Regions from separate parts of the Pseudarthrobacter sp. CCNWLW207 genome, predicted to be linked through region 2. Evidence: riboswitches for the same ligand, from Rfam matches in the RefSeq annotation. Region 2 holds a riboswitch; each other region holds the start of a gene.
What was found. A riboswitch is a leader RNA that binds a small molecule or an ion and turns the genes downstream of it on or off. The one in region 2 is predicted to bind thiamine pyrophosphate.
Positions count from the first base shown of each region.

Region 1: it holds a riboswitch for thiamine pyrophosphate, as region 2 does, so the genes downstream of both, thiC (phosphomethylpyrimidine synthase ThiC) here and thiO (glycine oxidase ThiO) in region 2, are expected to answer to the same signal.
Region 3: it holds a riboswitch for thiamine pyrophosphate, as region 2 does, so the genes downstream of both, V9L17_RS14930 (ECF transporter S component) here and thiO (glycine oxidase ThiO) in region 2, are expected to answer to the same signal.
Region 4: it holds a riboswitch for thiamine pyrophosphate, as region 2 does, so the genes downstream of both, V9L17_RS17765 (bifunctional hydroxymethylpyrimidine kinase/phosphomethylpyrimidine kinase) here and thiO (glycine oxidase ThiO) in region 2, are expected to answer to the same signal.

Region 1 covers NZ_JBBCBS010000009.1:17,925-22,469, forward strand. Annotated here, with positions in the region: gene V9L17_RS15730 (hypothetical protein) at 1-65, opposite strand, end outside; gene V9L17_RS15735 (VOC family protein) at 183-1,058, opposite strand; gene V9L17_RS15740 (amidohydrolase family protein) at 1,165-2,247, opposite strand; TPP riboswitch at 2,323-2,430, shown strand; gene thiC (phosphomethylpyrimidine synthase ThiC) at 2,425-4,236, shown strand; gene V9L17_RS15750 (alpha/beta hydrolase) at 4,241-4,545, opposite strand, start outside.
Region 2 covers NZ_JBBCBS010000003.1:297,255-301,799, reverse strand. Annotated here, with positions in the region: gene V9L17_RS07125 (thiazole synthase) at 1-572, opposite strand, end outside; gene thiS (sulfur carrier protein ThiS) at 576-812, opposite strand; gene thiO (glycine oxidase ThiO) at 809-2,134, opposite strand; TPP riboswitch at 2,127-2,245, opposite strand; gene thiE (thiamine phosphate synthase) at 2,273-3,025, shown strand; gene V9L17_RS07105 (RNB domain-containing ribonuclease) at 3,089-4,545, shown strand, end outside.
Region 3 covers NZ_JBBCBS010000008.1:53,663-58,207, reverse strand. Annotated here, with positions in the region: gene V9L17_RS14940 (energy-coupling factor transporter transmembrane component T family protein) at 1-85, opposite strand, end outside; gene V9L17_RS14935 (ABC transporter ATP-binding protein) at 82-1,626, opposite strand; gene V9L17_RS14930 (ECF transporter S component) at 1,626-2,246, opposite strand; TPP riboswitch at 2,311-2,453, opposite strand; gene V9L17_RS14925 (heme-degrading domain-containing protein) at 2,527-3,069, shown strand; gene V9L17_RS14920 (hypothetical protein) at 3,220-4,545, shown strand, end outside.
Region 4 covers NZ_JBBCBS010000012.1:15,809-20,353, forward strand. Annotated here, with positions in the region: gene obgE (GTPase ObgE) at 1-338, opposite strand, end outside; gene rpmA (50S ribosomal protein L27) at 455-718, opposite strand; gene rplU (50S ribosomal protein L21) at 778-1,086, opposite strand; gene V9L17_RS17765 (bifunctional hydroxymethylpyrimidine kinase/phosphomethylpyrimidine kinase) at 1,359-2,933, opposite strand; TPP riboswitch at 2,916-3,012, opposite strand; gene V9L17_RS17770 (Rne/Rng family ribonuclease) at 3,145-4,545, opposite strand, start outside.

The DNA of each region.
Region 1 (4,545 bases), on a different contig from region 2:
TCCAGTATCCCGGCACGCTTCAGCGCGGCGTCGTGGGTTGAAACAAAGATTTCGGTGAAGCCCATGGGAATCGCCCTCATTCCGTCGACGGTGCGGCTCTGGCAGGCAGCTGCAGAGCCGCCCCGGCCGTTCGGAATCAGCCTAGTACACGGCTCCGCGCTCCCTGGGCCGCCGCACCCGGCTTAGCGCACAGCGACCCGGATGCTGTTTCGCCAAGGGTCCTCGAAGCGCAACTCGGCCCCCGTATGGTGGCTGGCAACCCCGGCGACCTTCAGCCGATCGGCCAGTGCGCCGACGTCATCTCCGGACGGCACCTCAATGAGCACCTCCCCCAGGCCGAGGGTATCTTTCCGGGGACCGGCGCCGCGGCTGTTCCAGACGTTCATGGCCATGTGGTGGTGGTAGCGCCCGGCTGACACAAAAAGCGCCTGGCCATGCCAGCCCGCCGTCTTCTCGAACCCCAATGTGCCGACATAGAAATCGTGGGCGGTGTGGACGTCGCCCACCTGGAGGTGGACGTGGCCCACCCCGGCCGCCGTCCGCTGCTGGCCCTCAACGGATTCCTGGGTCAGATGCTCCTGCAGGTAGCGCTGCGGAGGCAGTGCCAGGCTGTCCATGACCACGTCCGTTCCGTTCCAGGACCAGTTTTTGCGCGGCCGGTCCCAGTAGAGTTCGATGCCGTTGCCCTCCGGGTCGTTGAAATAGAAGGCTTCACTGACCAAGTGGTCCGCACTGCCCGTGAACGAGCGGGGCTCATATTGGGCCGCCGTAGCGACTGTGGCCGCCAGTGCCGCCTGGTCCTCAAAAAGCAGCGCCGTGTGGAACAGCCCGGCCTCGCCCCTGCCAGGAAGAGTCAGCCCGGGGGCGGCGGCCAGATGCACCAGCGGCTTTCCGAGCCGGCCCATGTAGAGGCCACCGTCCTGTTCGGCCACCACGTCCAGGCCCAGTGCGCGCTGGTAGTAGTCAGTCATGAGCTTCATGTCGCCGACCTTCAGCATCACCGTGCCCATGGTGAGCTCGGCTGGTAGAAGGTCCTGGCTGGTGGATTCTGCAGTCATCGAAAACTCCCGGTCCAACGGCCGCCGGATCTCGGAGGCCTCTACTCTTCTAAATTACTTGAAGCTTCAATTTATTCCCAGCTGTACGATGCGCGATCTTCGGCGGTCAGCGGATCACCTCGCCCCGCAACACGACGTGCCGGAGCGTGGCGACAGTGGAGGGGACGCGCCGGGGGTCTTCCCCGCACAACACCACATCGGCGCTGGCACCCTCGGAGATCCCCTCAGCGCCGAGCCACGTCCGCGCACCCCAGCAAGCTGCATCCAGGGCCGCCGCAGGAGGGAGGCCTGCCCGGTGCAGTGCCAGGATTTCGTCGGCGATCCGTCCGTGCCGGATGACGCTGCCCGCATCTGTCCCGGCATAGATTCGCACACCCGCTGCGAAGGCTTCGTACACGCGCTCGTACCTGCGTTCCCACAGCGCGTGCATGTGCTCGGCGTACCGCGGGAATTTCGCTTCGGCCTGGCGGGCGATGTCCGGGAAGGTGTCGATGTTGATCAGCGTCGGAACGATGGGGACACCCTGGGCGGCGAGCCGGGGAACGTGCCGGGGCAGCAATCCGGTGGCGTGCTCGATGCAGTCGATGCCGGCGTCGAGCATCTGGTCAAGGGTGTCTTCGGCGAAGCAGTGCGCGGTCACCCGGGCGCCCTCGTCATGCGCCGCCTGCACGGCATCGCGGACGACGGCGTCGGGAAACGACGGTGCGAGGTCTCCGGCGTCGCGGTCAATCCAGTCCCCCACGAGCTTGACCCAGCCATCACCGGCCCTCGCCTGCTTCCGCACGGCCTCCACCAGGCCGTCCGGCTCCACCTCGACGGCGAAATCCCGCAGGTAGCGCCGGGACCGGGCAATATGCCGCCCGGCGCGAACAAGCCTGGGCATGTCGTGACGCTGCTGCAGCCAACGCGTGTCGCTTGCCGCCCCGGCATCACGGACCAGGAGCGTGCCTGCGTCGCGGTCGGTGCGGGCCTGTTCTTCAGCCATCGCATCCGGGACAGCGCCGCCGGGACCCAGGCCTACGTGGCAGTGGGCATCAACGAATCCGGGCAGCACCCAGCCGTCAAGTACCGCGTTCGGAGCGGCCCCGGGACGCCGGAACGTCAGCCGCCCGTCCACGGACCAGAGGCCCCGCCGTTCCTCATTCGGTCCGGTGAGCACTGTTCCGCTGAATTCGATGATTCCGGCCATGGCAACAGCCTAATCCGCGGAAGATGGTCAGCCTGTCAAGTCACATCCTCCCCACTTGGACCTGTGGTAGCTTCATCTAGACCACACGGGAGCCCTTGCAGGGGCTGAGATCAGGCTGACGCAGCCTGCGACCGTTGAACCTGTCCGGGTAATGCCGGCGAAGGAAGTGAGTATTCATTGAGTACACCAGAAACACGGCTGATCGCTGCCCAAAATGAGACTGCCAAGGGGAAAGCCGGCACTGAGACCCAGTCGCTGAAATCCCATTCGTTGGCGTTCATCAGTGACGAGGCCACCGGAATCCGGGTTCCGGTAACGGAAATTGCGCTGGAACCATCGCCCAACGGCGAGGCGAACGGCCCTTTCCGGACCTACCGCACCGCCGGCCCTGGGAGTGATCCGGTGGTGGGCCTGGAGCCGTTCCGCTCGGAATGGATCGCGGCCCGTGGTGACACCGAGCCCTACAGCGGCCGGGAACGGAACCTGCTCGACGACGGCAAGTCGGCAGTACGCCGCGGCGCAGCCTCCGCAGAGTGGAAGGGAGCACAGCCGGTGCCCCGCCGCGCCGTCGACGGCCGGACAGTCACCCAGATGCACTACGCAAAGCAGGGTGTCATCACCCCGGAGATGCAGTTCGTTGCCCTCCGCGAAAACTGTGACGTGGAACTGGTCCGCAGCGAAGTGGCGGCAGGCCGCGCCATCATCCCCAACAACATCAACCACCCGGAATCCGAGCCGATGATCATCGGCAAGGCCTTCCTGGTCAAGATCAACGCCAATATCGGCAACTCGGCTGTGACAAGTTCCATCGCCGAGGAAGTGGACAAACTGCAGTGGGCAACCCAGTGGGGAGCCGACACCGTGATGGACCTGTCCACCGGCGATGACATCCACACCACGCGTGAGTGGATCATCCGCAACTCCCCCGTCCCCATCGGCACGGTGCCCATCTACCAGGCGCTGGAGAAGGTCAATGGCGAGGCCAACAAACTGACGTGGGAGATCTTCCGCGACACCGTGATTGAGCAGTGCGAGCAGGGCGTGGACTACATGACCATCCACGCCGGAGTGCTGCTGCGCTACGTGCCGCTGACGGCCAACCGTGTCACCGGCATCGTTTCCCGTGGCGGTTCCATCATGGCCGGCTGGTGCCTCGCGCATCACCAGGAGAACTTCCTGTACACCCACTTCGACGAGCTGTGCGAAATTTTCGCCAAGTACGACGTCGCTTTCTCCCTCGGCGACGGGCTGCGCCCGGGAGCGACGGCGGACGCCAACGATGCCGCCCAGTTCGCCGAGCTGGATACGCTGGCTGAACTGACGCAGCGCGCCTGGGAATTCGACGTGCAGGTGATGGTGGAAGGACCCGGCCACGTACCGTTCCACCTCGTCCGGGAGAATGTGGAACGCCAGCAGGAGCTCTGCAAGGGGGCCCCGTTCTACACCCTCGGACCGCTGGTCACGGACATAGCACCCGGCTACGACCACATCACCTCCGCCATCGGGGCCACCGAGATCGCCCGCTACGGCACCGCCATGCTCTGCTACGTCACGCCTAAGGAGCACCTCGGCCTGCCCAACAAGGACGATGTGAAGACGGGTGTGATCACCTACAAGATCGCGGCCCACGCCGCCGACCTGGCCAAGGGCCACCCCGGCGCCCACGAGCGGGACGACGCCCTGTCAAAGGCGCGGTTCGAGTTCCGCTGGCGGGACCAATTCGCACTGTCCCTGGACCCGGTCACTGCGGAAGCCTTCCATGACGAAACGCTGCCCGCCGAGCCGGCCAAAACCGCCCACTTCTGTTCCATGTGCGGCCCCAAGTTCTGCTCCATGAGGATCAGCCAGGACATCCGGGATGAGTATGGCTCGGCTGAATCCCAGGCAGCGCTGGCGGAGATGGCGGCCGGGATGCGAGAAAAGAGCGAGGAGTTCCTCGCGGCAGGCGGGAAGGTTTACCTGCCTGACCTGGAGGTGCCTTCGCGCTAACGCGTCAGGAGGCCCGGGCTGACCGGCCGCGGCTGACGTCGCCCACGAACGCCCGGATGGCGTGATCGCCTTCCGCCGAATCCTGGGGCCGGTGCCCGCCCGCAGCAATGAGGTGCAGGGCACCGGTTTCGCGGAGGTATCCGGCGATCTCTTCATACAGCGGCTCCCAGCCGCCGGTCAGCACCAGCGTTGGCACGCCAGGGACGATATGCAGCGGCGCCTCCCAGGCCGGGGCCTGCAGCCGCAGCCGCCGGGCGGAGCGTCGTTCCTCCTGGGTGGCGGGCTCTTGGAGATCTGCAGCATAGACGC
Region 2 (4,545 bases):
GGCACCGACGCGCGGGACACGATGAGTTCGATGTTGTGCGGGTTGAGGATGCCCAGCCCGGTGCCGATGGGCGATCCCAGTGGCATGACCGCCGTCGCGCCGAGGTTTTCGAGCCGCAGGGCCAGGACGGGGTCGTCGTTGGTGTAGGCGAACACCTTGAAGCCCCGGTTGACGAGCTGTTCAGTCGCGTCCACGAGCTCAACGGCGTCCGGCAGGAGGGTCTGTTCGTCGGCGATGACCTCAAGCTTGACCCAGTCTGTTTCCAGCGCCTCGCGGGCCAGTTCAGCCGTCATCACGGCATCCCGCGCAGTGAAGCAGCCGGCAGTGTTGGGCAGGACCCGGATGCCATGGTCCAGCAGGAGCTGGAAAAGGGAGCCGGTTTCGGCTGGCGAGTATCGCCGCATGGCCACGGTGGTCAGCTCCGTCCCGGAGGCCAGCAGGGCCGCGCCCAGCCCATCAAGGCTTGGCGCGCCGCCGGTGCCCATGATCAGGCGGGAGCCGAGCTCCACGCCGTCGATCACGAGCGCGTCCGGGTGCCCGGTCGGGTTAACGGTATTGATGGTTTCGGTCATGGTTCAGCCTCCCTGGACTGCTGTGACCAGTTCGACGTCGTCACCTTCGGCGAGTGCCGTGACGTACCACTGGCTGCGGGGTACTACTTCGGAGTTGTGTGCCACTGCCACACCCAGTTTTTGCCCGTCGGTGGCCTGCCCGTTCGCAGCCAGGGGACGGCCAGTGACCTGGCTGACCAGAGTGGTAATTGACGCGCCGTCGGACACGCTGTGCTGCGAACCATTGAGGGTGATGTTCATGCTGTTTCCTTGGTGGGTTGGAGGATGGCGGCACGGCGTGTGGAGAATCTGGCCGGACTGAACGGGAGCCAGCGCGGGTCTGTGCGTCCATCCATGAGGTCCCGGCAGATGGCGGCGGCTGCAGGGGTCAACAGCACACCGTGGCGGAAAAAACCCGTCGCCACGATCAGGCCATCCACCGGTCCGGGGTTCCCTGGGAGGTGGACGCGGCCCAGCAATGGAGCGTTATCCGGCGTAGCAGGACGCGCCCGGGCTGTACTTTCCAGCAGTTCCAGCTCGGCGACCGCCGGCACCAGGACCTGGGCATCGCGAAGCAGCTGGTAGACGCCGCCTGCCGAGACGCCGCCAGCCGACGTTCCTGTGCCGTCCTGGCGGCGCTCCGGACTGGATGCTGCCAACGCGTCCTCGCGCTGGGTGGCACCGATGACCACAGTGCCGTCACGCCTTGGAACGATGTAGACGGGAACACCGTGGACCAGTCCGCGGACAGTGGCGGTGACCAGAGGGCGGAGATGCTCCGGGACGCGCAGCCGGAGAATGTCGCCGTGCACGGGGCGCAGCGGCAGCTGGAGTCCATCGGGCAGCCCGGCCAACGACGCCGCTCCGAGCCCGTTGGCCACGATGGTTTCGCTGGCGGTCACCGAGCCCCCACCGGCCAGCCGGACACCGGCGACCCGGCCGTCTTTCCAGGCCAGCGACGACGCACGGTCGGCAACGGCGAATCCGTGTTCGGCTCCTGCGACGGCGGATCCTGAATCCTCCCTGTGGCTGGCCAAAGCCTCCCGCAGGCACGCCACCAGCTTCCGCGGATCCACCTGGTGGTCAGCGGGAATGTCCAGGGCGCAGGAGATCGCGGGGCTCAGGAGGGCTTCGCGGCTGCGGGCCTCGCGCACCGTCAGTGGTTCAACGTCCAGCCCTTGGGCCCGCTGGACTGATCGGAGGTCCATCAGCGCACGGCGGTCGGCCGCGTCCGCGCCGATGGCCAGCGTGGGGGTGGGCAGGTACCCTGCATCGCCGGGAACGTCCCGGGCCAGGTCCGCCGCGAAGGCCGGCCACAGCCGGGACGATTCAAGCATCAGCTCCAGGAGTTCTTCCTCCTGGTAGTGCAACTCACTTACCGGGGCGAGCATGCCTGCCGCAGCCCAGGAGGCGCCGGAACCGGGGGCATCATCGATGACCACCACAGAACGGCCCGAGCGCCTGGCTTCCCAGGCTATGCCGTGCCCGATCACACCCCCGCCGATAACGGCGACGTCAGCAGAGAGGTCGGCGAGAGCGTCATTGGGGGCGCCGGCGGAGGGACTGCCGGTTGGCGGGATCATGTGGTTCCTTCCCTACGCCGGTACTAGCCGGATCAGGTCAAGCGGTCGGCTCTGACGCCCTCTCAGCCCGGCGCTTTATGACAGCTGCCGCGGGCTCCCGCAGTACCTGCCCAGTTTAGAGGAACTACTCTGGTTTCCATGAACGCAGCCCTTCCTGACAGCACTGCCGTCGTCAACAGCACCTTCCTTTCCACCAGCCATGCTGAGGCCCTGGGCGGTGCCCGGCTGTACCTGTGCACGGATGCCCGTAAGGATCGCGGTGACTTCGCCGAGTTTGTTGATGCGGCCTTCGCCGGGGGCGTGGACATCATCCAGCTCCGCGACAAGACGATTGAGGCAGCAGAGGAGCTGGACCTGCTGGCGGTACTGAAGGAGTCCGCCCTGCGCCATGGACGGCTATGGGCGGTCAATGACCGGGCCGACGTCGCGGTGCTCTCAGGTGCCCCGGTGTTCCATATTGGCCAGAAGGACCTGCCGCTGAAGGCTGCACGCACCTTGTTGAACGGCAATGCAGCCATCGGTCTGTCCACCCACACCACCTCACAGATCGACGGCGCGGTCTCGGCCTCGGCCGCCGTCACAGCCGCGCCCACCGGGCTGGACTATTTCTGTGTTGGTCCGGTGTGGGCCACCCCCACCAAGCCCGGCCGGGCCGCCGTCGGGCTCGACCTCCTCAGGTACGCCGCGGGCGCAGTCAAACAGGCGGCGTCCGTGCCCGGCGTGGCAGAGGTACCCTGGTTCGCCATTGGGGGCGTGGACCTGGGCAACGTAGAGCAGGTGGTGGAAGCGGGCGCCCGCCGGATCGTTGTGGTCCGGGCCATCACCGAAGCCGCCGATCCCGCAGAGGCCGCCGCGGCACTGCTTCGGGCCCTGGACGCCGCCGGCTCCTAGGCCTCCGGCCCCAAAGAGGGGATGGCGTGCATAATCAGCGAAAATCGGGCTAACCTGAATTTCGTGTCACATCATCGGCTGGCCCCAAATGTCCACGAGCACACCAATGCCCTCGAGGAGGCACTGAGTGCGCTGCGGACCGAGCTGGAGCTACCGGGCGACTACCCTGCCGACGCCGTCCGAGATGCGGAAGCCGCTGTCTCGTCAAGGCAACTGCCTGATGCCGACCTGACAGGCATTGATTTCCTCACTATTGATCCTGAGTCCTCCACCGATCTAGACCAGGCCCTGTTTATTGAGCGCGCCGGCAGCGGCTATCGGGTCCTCTACGCCATCGCAGATGTACCCGCATTCGTGGTGCCCGGCGGGCCGCTGGACGCCGAGACCCGCCGCCGGGGACAGACGTTCTACGCGCCCGACGGCCGCATCCCGCTTCATCCGGAGGTCATCAGCGAGGGGGCCGGCAGCCTCCTGGCAGGCCAGCTCTGCTCTGCCTTTGTCTGGGACTTCCACCTGGACCAGGCTGCCCAGGTCACGTCTGTTTCGGTCCAAAGGGCACGGGTCCGCAGCCGGGCCAAGCTCAGTTACAAGGGCGCCCAGGCTGAACTCGACGCCGGAACGGCCTCGCCGGTGTTGGAGCTCCTCAAGGAAGTGGGCCTCAAGCGTGTTGAGCTGGAGCGGGAACGCGATGGCGCGAGCCTGAACATGCCTGAGCAGGAGATCGTGCAGCTTCCCGACGGCGGCTATCGGATCGCTGCTGCTCCCCAGCTCCCGGTCGAGGACTGGAACGCCCAGATATCGCTCATGACAGGAATGGCTGCGGCCACCCTGATGCTTGAGGGCAAAGTCGGCATCCTGCGGACCATGCCCGCCCCTGACGAACGGTCCCTGGGGCATTTCCGGCTGCAGACCGAGGTTCTGGGCAAGCCCTGGGACGGGAAAGCGGGCTACGGGGAGTATCTCCGCACGCTTGACCCCACGGATCCGCGGCAACTGGCCATCATGCATTCGGCGGGAATGCTTTTCCGTGGTGCCAGCTACACGGCGTTCGACGGCGAAATCCCCAATGATGCCCGCCAGTCCGCGATCGGAGCCGCCTACGCCCACACCACCGCTCCGCTCCGTCGGCTGGTGGACCGCTTTGTCCTGGTCATCTGTGAGGCACTCAGCAACGGCAGCCCGGTCCCGGCCTGGGCGCGGGAAGCGCTGCCCTCCCTGCCGGTGATCATGGCCGGTTCCGATCAGCTGGCTGCCAGGATGGAGCGTCTGGCGCTGGACACCGTGGAGGCCGCCCTGCTGGTCAACCATGTGGGCCAGGAATTCGACGCAATCGTCATTTCAGGGTCCAAGCCGCAAAAGGACAACGGCAAAAACGGCAATGGCTCCAACGGTAACGGCAACGGCAGGAACGGGAACGGCCCTTCCGGAATCATCCAGATAGCCGAGCCCGCCGTCACGGCCCGCTGTGCCGGCGACCTCGAATCCGGCACCAAAGTCCGTGTCCGGCTTCTCTCCTCGGA
Region 3 (4,545 bases), on a different contig from region 2:
TGAAGACGACGGCGGCGAACTTGCTCAGCGGATTGGCGCGGGTCAGCAGTGCTTGGTTCCCCCGCAGGGTCAGTTCCTGCCTCATGGGGCCACCGCTTCGGTGGTGCCCAGCCGGAGCTCGGCGCCGCCCAGGGCCGTGCTGAATTCGGCATCGTGCGTTACGGATACCACGGCGGTGCCGGCGTCGAGCAGTTCGGAGAGGAAGGACGCGAGCTCGGCCCAGGTGTTGGCGTCCTGGCCGAAGGTTGGCTCGTCCAGGACCAGCACCTGCGGGTGGGCGGCGAGCACCGTGGCCACGGACAGCCGGCGCTTCTCACCGCCGGAGAGCGTGTAGGGGTTGGCGTCCACGAGTTCGGTCAGCCGAAGCCGCTGGAGGAGCTCATCCACCCGTTCCTCGCCGTGGCCAAGATGCCTGGGGCCGAACATCAGCTCGTCCAGGACATTGCCCGTGACAAACTGGTGCTCTGGCTCCTGGAAGACGGTTCCGATGCGGGCGATCAGCTGGTCCGCCTTCCATTTGTAGGGGTCGATGCCTGCGCCCTGGCTCAGGTCCACGGTGGCCGAAACGTTTCCCCCTACGGGTGCCAGCAGGCCGGCCAGGGTCAGCGCGAATGTGGATTTTCCCGCACCGTTCGGACCTGTGATGGTGAGCGCCTGCCCGGCGCGAACTTGCGCCGAGATGCCCTGCTGGACCGGAACCGGAGGGATCGCTTTGAAGCGGCGGCGGCGAGGCCGCTCCCGCGAAACGGCAAGGTCCTCGGCCGCCAGCAACAGGTCCCCGGAGCCGCCGGAAGTCCGGTTCCGCGTGGCCGGAACAAAGCCGGGGACCCACACACCGGCAGCAATCAGCATGTCCCTCGCCTCGGCGAGGACCTGGTCCGGCGGCCCGTCCAGCAGCACTGCGGGATCGGTTGCGGAGCCTGGCTGCAGCACCACGATCCTGTCCACGAGGTCCTTCCAGACGGACACGCGGTGCTCCACCACAACCAGCGTGGCCCCGGTCTTGTCCAGGCAGCGTCCGACGGCGTCGCGGACCTCGAGGACCCCGGTGGGGTCCAGGTTGGCCGTGGGCTCGTCCAAGAGGATCAGCCCGGGCCGCATGGCCAGGATGCCGGCGAGCGCCAGGCGCTGCTTCTGCCCGCCGGAAAGGGCCGACGTCGGGTGGTCCAGCGGCAGGTGGGAGAGCCCGACGTCGTCAAGCGCCTCGTGCACGCGCGCCCAGATCGCATCGCGCGGCACGGCGAGGTTCTCGGCGCCGAAGGCGACGTCGTCGCCGAGCCGGGAGAGGACCACCTGCGTTTCGGGATCCTGCTGCACCAGCCCGGCGCGGCCGCGCCGCTCACGGGGGGACGCGCCGTCGATCCGCAGCGAACCGGATTCGTCGGAATCGCCCGCTTCGCCGTCGTCGTTCATATCCCCCAGCACCCCCGCGAGGGCGTGGAGCAGCGTGGATTTGCCCGCCCCTGACGGGCCCAGCAGGAGCACACGCTCCCCGGGCTTGATGTCCAGGTCCAGGGCGTGGACCGCAGGCCGGGACCGGCCGGCGTGCCGCCACCCCCAACCGCGGGCAGTGACGGCGGCGGGCCGCATCGCAGCGGCTGTGCCGTCGTCGTAGGCTGCGGGCATTAGGAGAAGGCGGGCTCCGACGCAGCCTTGCGGGACGCGAAGGAGCTCAGCACACCGGTCCTGGCCAGGCCGCGCGTGGCGATCCAGGACAGCGCGCCGGCGATGATCGCGCCCGAGATGGCGGTAAATACGATGTACGCGAGCTTGTCACCGGCGGCGTAGGCGATGTTCCAGCCCCAGGGGGCGAAGGAGTCGTTCAGGCCGCAGAACAGCCCGGCCGCAGCGCCGGCCAGCAGGGCGACGGGCAGGTTGAACTTCTTGTAGACGAAGATGGCGAAGATGATCTCGGCACCCAGGCCCTGGACGAAGCCGGAAAACAGCACGGAGGCGCCGTACGGCGAGCCCATGATCAGTTCACCCATGGCGGCCACCGTTTCGCAGAAGAGCGCGGCGCCCGGCTTGCGGATGATCAGCATGCCCAGCACGGCGGGGATCATCCAGCCGCCGGCGATGAGGCCGGTCAGCGGCGGGTAGACGGCGTTCATGGGCGGCGAAACCGCGGCGGCGCCCTGGGACCACGCCCAGAAGATCACGCCGCCGGCGATGGCGATGAGGGCGGCCACCACGATGTCAACGATGCGCCAGGTGTAGCCGGTCTTTTTGATTGCTGCAGTGCTCATGTGATCCTCCTGAGGAACAGGAGGGGAAAGTGTTCCGGCGGTCGGCTTGCCGCCGGTTACCGCACACTTCGAGAACTCGACTCCCTTGCGCCGGTACTAACCGGATCAGGTTCGAGGGTCTGCGGCTGTCCCGCACTCTCAGCGCCCACCTGCGGTTCCCTGGCAATGCCAGTGATGCCCGACGGCGGCGCTCCCCTGTCGTTAATAAAGCTGGTCTTTGAATATTCTGCCCTGATGGGCGTGGTCCAGTTTACACCGCTGGGGCGGTAGATTGTGGGCCATGACTGCCAACAACCCGACTGTGACTGCGTTCAATCCCGACTCAAGGCTGCCCCAGCCATCAGGCCTGCTCGAGGCCCTGATTGACCGGATCGAGGCCGAGATCACCGAGCTGCAGTTTCCGCATTTCACCAAGGACGATTCCCTCAATCTGGGGTTGCTCCTGGTGGAGCTGGGGAAGACGCGGCGGCTTCCCATCGCGATCGACATTACCAAGGGCGAACAAGTGCTCTTCCACGTGGCCTTGGATGGCGCCACCCCGGACAACGAGCACTGGATCCGGGCCAAGCAGCGTACCGCCGCCCGGTATGAGATCCCGTCATTGCTGGTGGGACTCCGCGGCAGGCTGCACGGCGGCCGGATCGAGGACCACGGCTGGTTCGACGAGTCCACCTACGCGCCACACGGCGGCTCCTTCCCGGTGTACGTGGCCGGGGTGGGTGCTGTAGCCACTGTCACCGTTTCCGGGCTGCCTCAGCAGCAGGACCACGACCTCGTGGTGGAGGCCCTGCGCGAAATCCTGGGGTCCATGCGGGCCGAGTAAGCGTGCCCCTGGGCTGGGCTTCCTGACACTCCCGAAGTTGACACGCTCCCCCTGACGACACGAGGATGAAGTCGATCCGGTAAGCGTTTTCTCACTGGCGCAGCCGTGGAAGCCGCCGTCAAATCCGGCAGCCTTCAGGAGGGCGGGCATTTGAGCAGCCAGCACACCATCGACCGTCAAGCCCTGGTCCGCCGGCACAACGTGGAGCAGCGGAGCCTTGATCCCCGCAGCCCGGTTTCCGTGGGCAACGGCGAGTTCTGCTTCACGGTAGACCTCACCGGGCTCCAGAGCCTCCCGGCCGAGTACCCCGTAGGAGGGCCGCCCGGCACGCTGCTCGGCTCGCAGTCCCAATGGGGCTGGCACTCCATCCCCGCGTCCGAGGAGTACAGCCTGGCCAGTTCCACGGTTCTGTACGATTCCGCGCGGGGCCCGGTCCCTTACCTGGACATGGTGGGCGACATCGTGGAAGGCCGGGAGACTAAGGCGTCCCGCGCCGAGACCTGGCTGCGGGCGAACCCGCACCGCCTGGACCTGGGCCGGATCGGGTTCGCGTGGACGGATCGGGCCGGGGCCGGGGCGCCTCGGCCGCTCACCGGGGCAGACGTCGTCGACCCCGTCCAGACCCTGGACCTCTGGACCGGGACGGTCACCAGCACGTTCAGCCTCCGGGGCCATCCCGTCAAGGTCATCACGGCCTGCCATCCGGACCGGGACCAGATCGGCCTGATCGTGGAGTCCGCGGCCCTCCAGCACGGGCTGGTGGTCACGTTCGCCTTCCCCTACGGGTCCGAGGCGTGGCATGACGCCGCGGACTGGAACCGTCCCGCGGACCACACCACTACCTTGGCGGAACCAACGGGCGGAGCGGACGGCCTCCAGCACTGGACGGTGGACCGCGACCTGGACGGATCGGGGTACCAGGTGACGGTGTCCGGGAGGAACCTCCGGCTGGACCAGTCGGGGGCCCATAACCTGCTGCTTGGCGCCGACGCCGGCCAGGACGTCCTTGACCTGGCCGTCCAGTTCACCAGCACCGGGCAGGGCGAATGCATCCTGCGCAGCTCTGGCGGCGCACCCTCGACTGGGACTGGAACCGCCGTCGCCCAGGCCTCCCGCGACCACTGGCGGAAGTTCTGGCAGTCCGGCGGCGCCGTCGAACTCCATGGCACACCCGACCCGCGGGCGGCTGAACTTGAGCGCAGGATCGTCCTGTCCCAGTACCTCACGGCGATCAACTGCGCCGGATCCCTGCCACCACAGGAGACCGGGCTGGTGTGCAACTCCTGGCGGGGCCGCTTCCACCTGGAGATGCACTGGTGGCACGCCGCGCATTTCGCCCACTGGAACCGCACGGAACTGCTGCTCCCCAGCCTCCGCTGGTACCAAACCATCCTCGAGTCTGCGCGGCAGACGGCCAAAGCCCAAGGGTTCGACGGCGTCCGCTGGCCCAAGCAGGTGGGACCGGACGGGCGGGAA
Region 4 (4,545 bases), on a different contig from region 2:
GTTCCTTCGCCGACGAGGTCCGCCAAAACGGTGCCGTCCTTGGACTTGACCACGGTGCCGTCCGGGACGGGGAGGATGAGGGTTTCACCGTTTTTGCCGCCGCGCCAGTCCCCCATGCCGGGTCCGCCGTTGGTGGCGTGCCGGTGCGGGGCGTGGTGATAGTCCAGCAGGGTGGTTGTCTGGTGGTCCACGCGGAGGATGACGTCGCCGCCGTCGCCGCCGTTGCCGCCGTCGGGCCCGCCCAGGGGCTTGAACTTCTCGCGGTGGACGGAGACACAGCCGTGGCCGCCGGTACCGCCGGATACGTGCAGTACTACCCGGTCTACAAAGCTCGCCACGTGGATCTCCTCAGTGCTGTTTCCTGGACGCTGCAAAGCGCCAAGACGATTGTAATGCGGTTAAAAGAACAGTGGAGCGGACCAAATGGCCCGCTCCACCGCTTCAGAACTATGAGTTACTCTGCAGCTGCAGCAGCAACGATGTTGACAACGCGGCGACCGCGGCGGGTGCCGAATTCAACGGCGCCCGGGGTCAGTGCGAACAGGGTGTCGTCGCCGCCACGGCCTACGCCGGCGCCCGGGTGGAAGTGGGTGCCACGCTGGCGGACGATGATTTCGCCTGCGGAAACTACCTGGCCGCCGAAGCGCTTGACGCCGAGGTACTGGGCGTTGGAGTCACGACCGTTGCGAGTGGAGCTCGCGCCTTTTTTATGTGCCATTTGAAATGCCTGCCTCTAAATTCTGGGGAATCTGCTGAAAACCTGAACAGTAACGAAGGTTACTTGATACCAGTGATCTTGACCTTGGTCAGTTCCTGACGGTGACCCTGGCGCTTCTTGTAACCGGTCTTGTTCTTGAACTTCTGGATGACGATCTTCGGACCACGGAGGTCATTGAGGATCTCAGCCGTAACAGTTACCTTGGCCAGGTCCGCAGCGGCGGAGGTGACCTTGTCACCGTCTACCAGGAGCAGTGCGGGCAGCTGAATGGTGCTGCCGGCTCCACCGGGGACGCGGTTCAGGGTAACGAAGTCTCCAACGGAAACCTTCTCTTGGCGGCCGCCTGCGCGGACAATCGCGTACACCACTTGGGAACTCACTTCTCTCGACGTTTATTACTAGATTTGCGTGCGGAACCTGGGCCTATATTTGGCTGGGCTCTCGCTGTGCCTCAACGCCGTGGGGTCGTAACCCAAGTGTTGGCGTAAGCACCGAAGATCTAGAATACGCTAATTTTGCCTTCGGCCGCAAATGAGGCTGGTTCCGGCGGGCTGTCCGTGATAAGCGCCACAAACGTGCGCACCACTGACAATCCGGAACCGTGCCCGACTATCGTACCGGCTGGATGGGCCGGGGAGCGTCAGGCGTGCAGCCGCGGCGCGTCGAAGAAATCAACTTCGAAACGGCACGACTGGTTGAAAGCGACGACCATGGCAGCACGCTCGTCCTCCGAGCCCCGGCGTCCGGCTTCGTCGGCCAGGGCAATAGCTGCACGGGTGGCCTGCGCGAAGTCCTCGTCGGCGTACGTCCGCAGCCACTCGGCGTACGGGTGGTCCGCCGGGGCGCCCGCGGCAAGGAATTGCGCGTGGAGGGTCTGTCCGACTTCGGCGTAGAGCCAGAAGCAGGGCAGGACCGCTGCCACCAGCACCGCGTAACTGCCCGATGCGGAGGCGGCCAGCAGGTGGTCCACATACGACTTCGTGACAGGACCGAGGACGGGCTCCACGGTTCGCGTACTGAGCCAGGTCCGATGCAGCTCCGATTCAACCTCCAGGCATTGCTGGGCTGATCGGGCCCAAAACAGCTGTGCGGCTTCGGTGGGGGCCAAGGCGCTGGCCCGTGCCAGCACCCTTGAGTACCCATTGAGGTAGATGGCATCCTGGGCCAGGTAGTAGGCGAACTGCTTTTCGGGCAGGCTTCCTGCCACGAGGTTCCGGATGAACTCGAGCTCATAGATGGCGGCGAGGTCTGCGGTGGCCTCCGCACGGAGGAGCTCGGCGAAGCCGCCCTCGCCGAGCGGGGACGGGTCCAGGACAGGCCCTGTGGCCGCCTGCAGGTGGTGGAAGTGGTGGACGGGACCGTTTCCCGCACCGACGTCCAGGCCGTTCGAGGACTCCAGGGCACCTGCCAGCCAGGGCTTGACGTGCCGCAGTGAGGCCTCCCAGTCCCCCAGCCGGGCCTGTGCCGTTGCCATGGCCGACGAGAGCGAGCAGCCCGTCCCGTGGCTGTTCCGGGTGGGGATCCTGTCCCCCGGAACCTCCACAATTTCCTGGGCAAGCAGTCCGCCGGTATTGACGAGGGCATCCGGGCAGGCGGCGCCGTCGAGATGTCCCCCCTTCACCAGGATGGTGGAGCCGGTGTCCGCCGCCAACCGCCGGCCCTGTTCCAGCGCTTCTGCCCAGGAGCCGGCCTGGGCCTCTCCGAGCAGCATGGCCAGTTCAGCGAGATTGGGCGTGATCAGGTCCGCCAGCGGGAGCAGTCCGCGGAGGGCAGCCTCGGCAGACGCCTGCAGGAGCCTGTCGCCGCTGGTAGCCACCATGACGGGGTCAAGGACTACGACGCCGGGACGCACCTTTTCGAGCCAGCTGCGGACCGCGGCCACCACCTCGGCATCGCCCAGCATGCCGATTTTGACGGCATCAATGGTGATGTCATCGCTCACGGCTTCCAACTGCTGGACCAGGAAGGCGGCCGGCGGCACGTGCACCGCGCGGACGCCCTGAGTGTTCTGCGCTGTCAGCGCGGTGATCGCGGCCATCCCGTAGCCGCCGTGGGCTGCGATGCTTTTCAGGTCGGCCTGGATGCCGGCGCCGCCGGACGGGTCGGACCCTGCGATGGACAGCACCCGCGGAACGTCCCGGAGGACCGGGGCCGGCGCTGCCGGGCTGAGTACAGGTGCCGGGGGCAGGACAGTAGTTGAAGACAAGGAAGACATCCCTTCGCCGGTGCTAGCCGGACAGGTTCAACGGGTGTGGATCTCAGCCGGCCCTTGCGCGGCACCCCGTGTCGGTAACCAAGCCTAGCGTTTCAGTGCCCGGCCCGGTGTCAAATGGCCTGGTCACATGAAGCCGTTAACGCGCGATGCCCGGACGCGCCCCTGCGAAGGGTCGTGTCCGGGCATCCTGGCTGATGTCCTTTGCGGAGGATCAGAGCTCGGAAGCAGGTACTCCTACCCCGAGGATGATTGGCGCCTCTGCCTGTTTCTTGTCGCCTGCGGCGGTTGTGGCCGGCTCAGGCGCCTTGGCCGCGTGGGAGTGGCCGCCGGCTGCTGCGTGCGTTGCCTCGTGGTGTTCTACCGAGGTTGCGTTTGCCGCGCCCTGGGCCCGGCTGGCGCTGCGGTTGCGGCGGGGCCTGCGGGTACGGGACTGCTCAGCGGTGTGGTCTGAGTAATCCTTCTCCTCTACCGCAGCACGCGGCACGTCGGTGCTTGGCTGCGGGGCAGCCTGCGCAGGCTCCGGAGCGGCAACGGGGGGCTCGCCGAGGTGCGCGAAGGCTTCCGCGAGCCTGTCGAGCGTCAGGGCCGGCTGCTGCGGCTGGTCTGCCGCGTGCTCCACGAACGGCAGCGCCACCTGTTCCCCGCCGAAAGTGAGCACGGCAGCAGGACGTCCGGACGCGTCGGCGTCATGCTGACGGGCTGTTGCCGGTGCCTGGCCTGTTGGTGCCTGGCCTGTTACTGCCGGGGCGCCGTGGGCCTGCTCCGTCGTCGTCCGTGCTGCCGCTGCAGGGCTTCCGGCCGCCGCGGCTCCAGCAGCGTGGGCTACCTCGTCGTCGTGCAGGTGCGCTGCGTGCGCCGCCGCGGCGATGTTGGCCAGGGCCAGCCTGGTGGCCTCAGCCTTGGCGTGCCGCTCGGCGTCGCTGGGATCCGGGTGGACCGTGTGGATCTGGACCGGTGCGGACGGTGCCGCCTCCAAGGGAACGCCTCCGCGTCCACGGCGCCGCTTGCGGTCGCCACGTGCGCCGGGCTGGCTGTCGGCCCGCTGGCTTTCCGGGCGCTGGTCGGGCCGCGGGGTGTCCGTGCGGTGAGTGTCCGTACGCTGCACGTGGTGCTCGGCAGCCACCGTGTTGGCGCGACGGTGCTCCACGGGATCGTCGTGGGTGACCACGCCGCGGCCGGCACAGGTTTCGCACTGCTCGCCGAAGACTTCCAGCAGCCCGGTGCCCATGCGCTTGCGCGTCATCTGAACGAGCCCCAGCGACGTTACTTCTGCCACCTGGTGCTTGGTGCGGTCGCGGCCCAGGCATTCCACCATGCGGCGCAGGACGAGGTCGCGGTTGGATTCCAGGACCATGTCGATGAAGTCGATGACGATAATGCCGCCGATGTCGCGGAGCCGCAACTGGCGTACAACTTCTTCGGCAGCTTCGAGGTTGTTCTTGGTGACCGTTTCCTCGAGGTTGCCGCCGCTGCCGGTGAACTTGCCGGTGTTGACGTCCACCACGGTCATGGCTTCGGTTCGGTCGATGACCAGCGAACCGCCAGAGGGCAGGAAGACCTTGCGTTCGAGTGCCTTATGGATCTGCTCGTCGATCCGCCAGGCCGCGAAGAT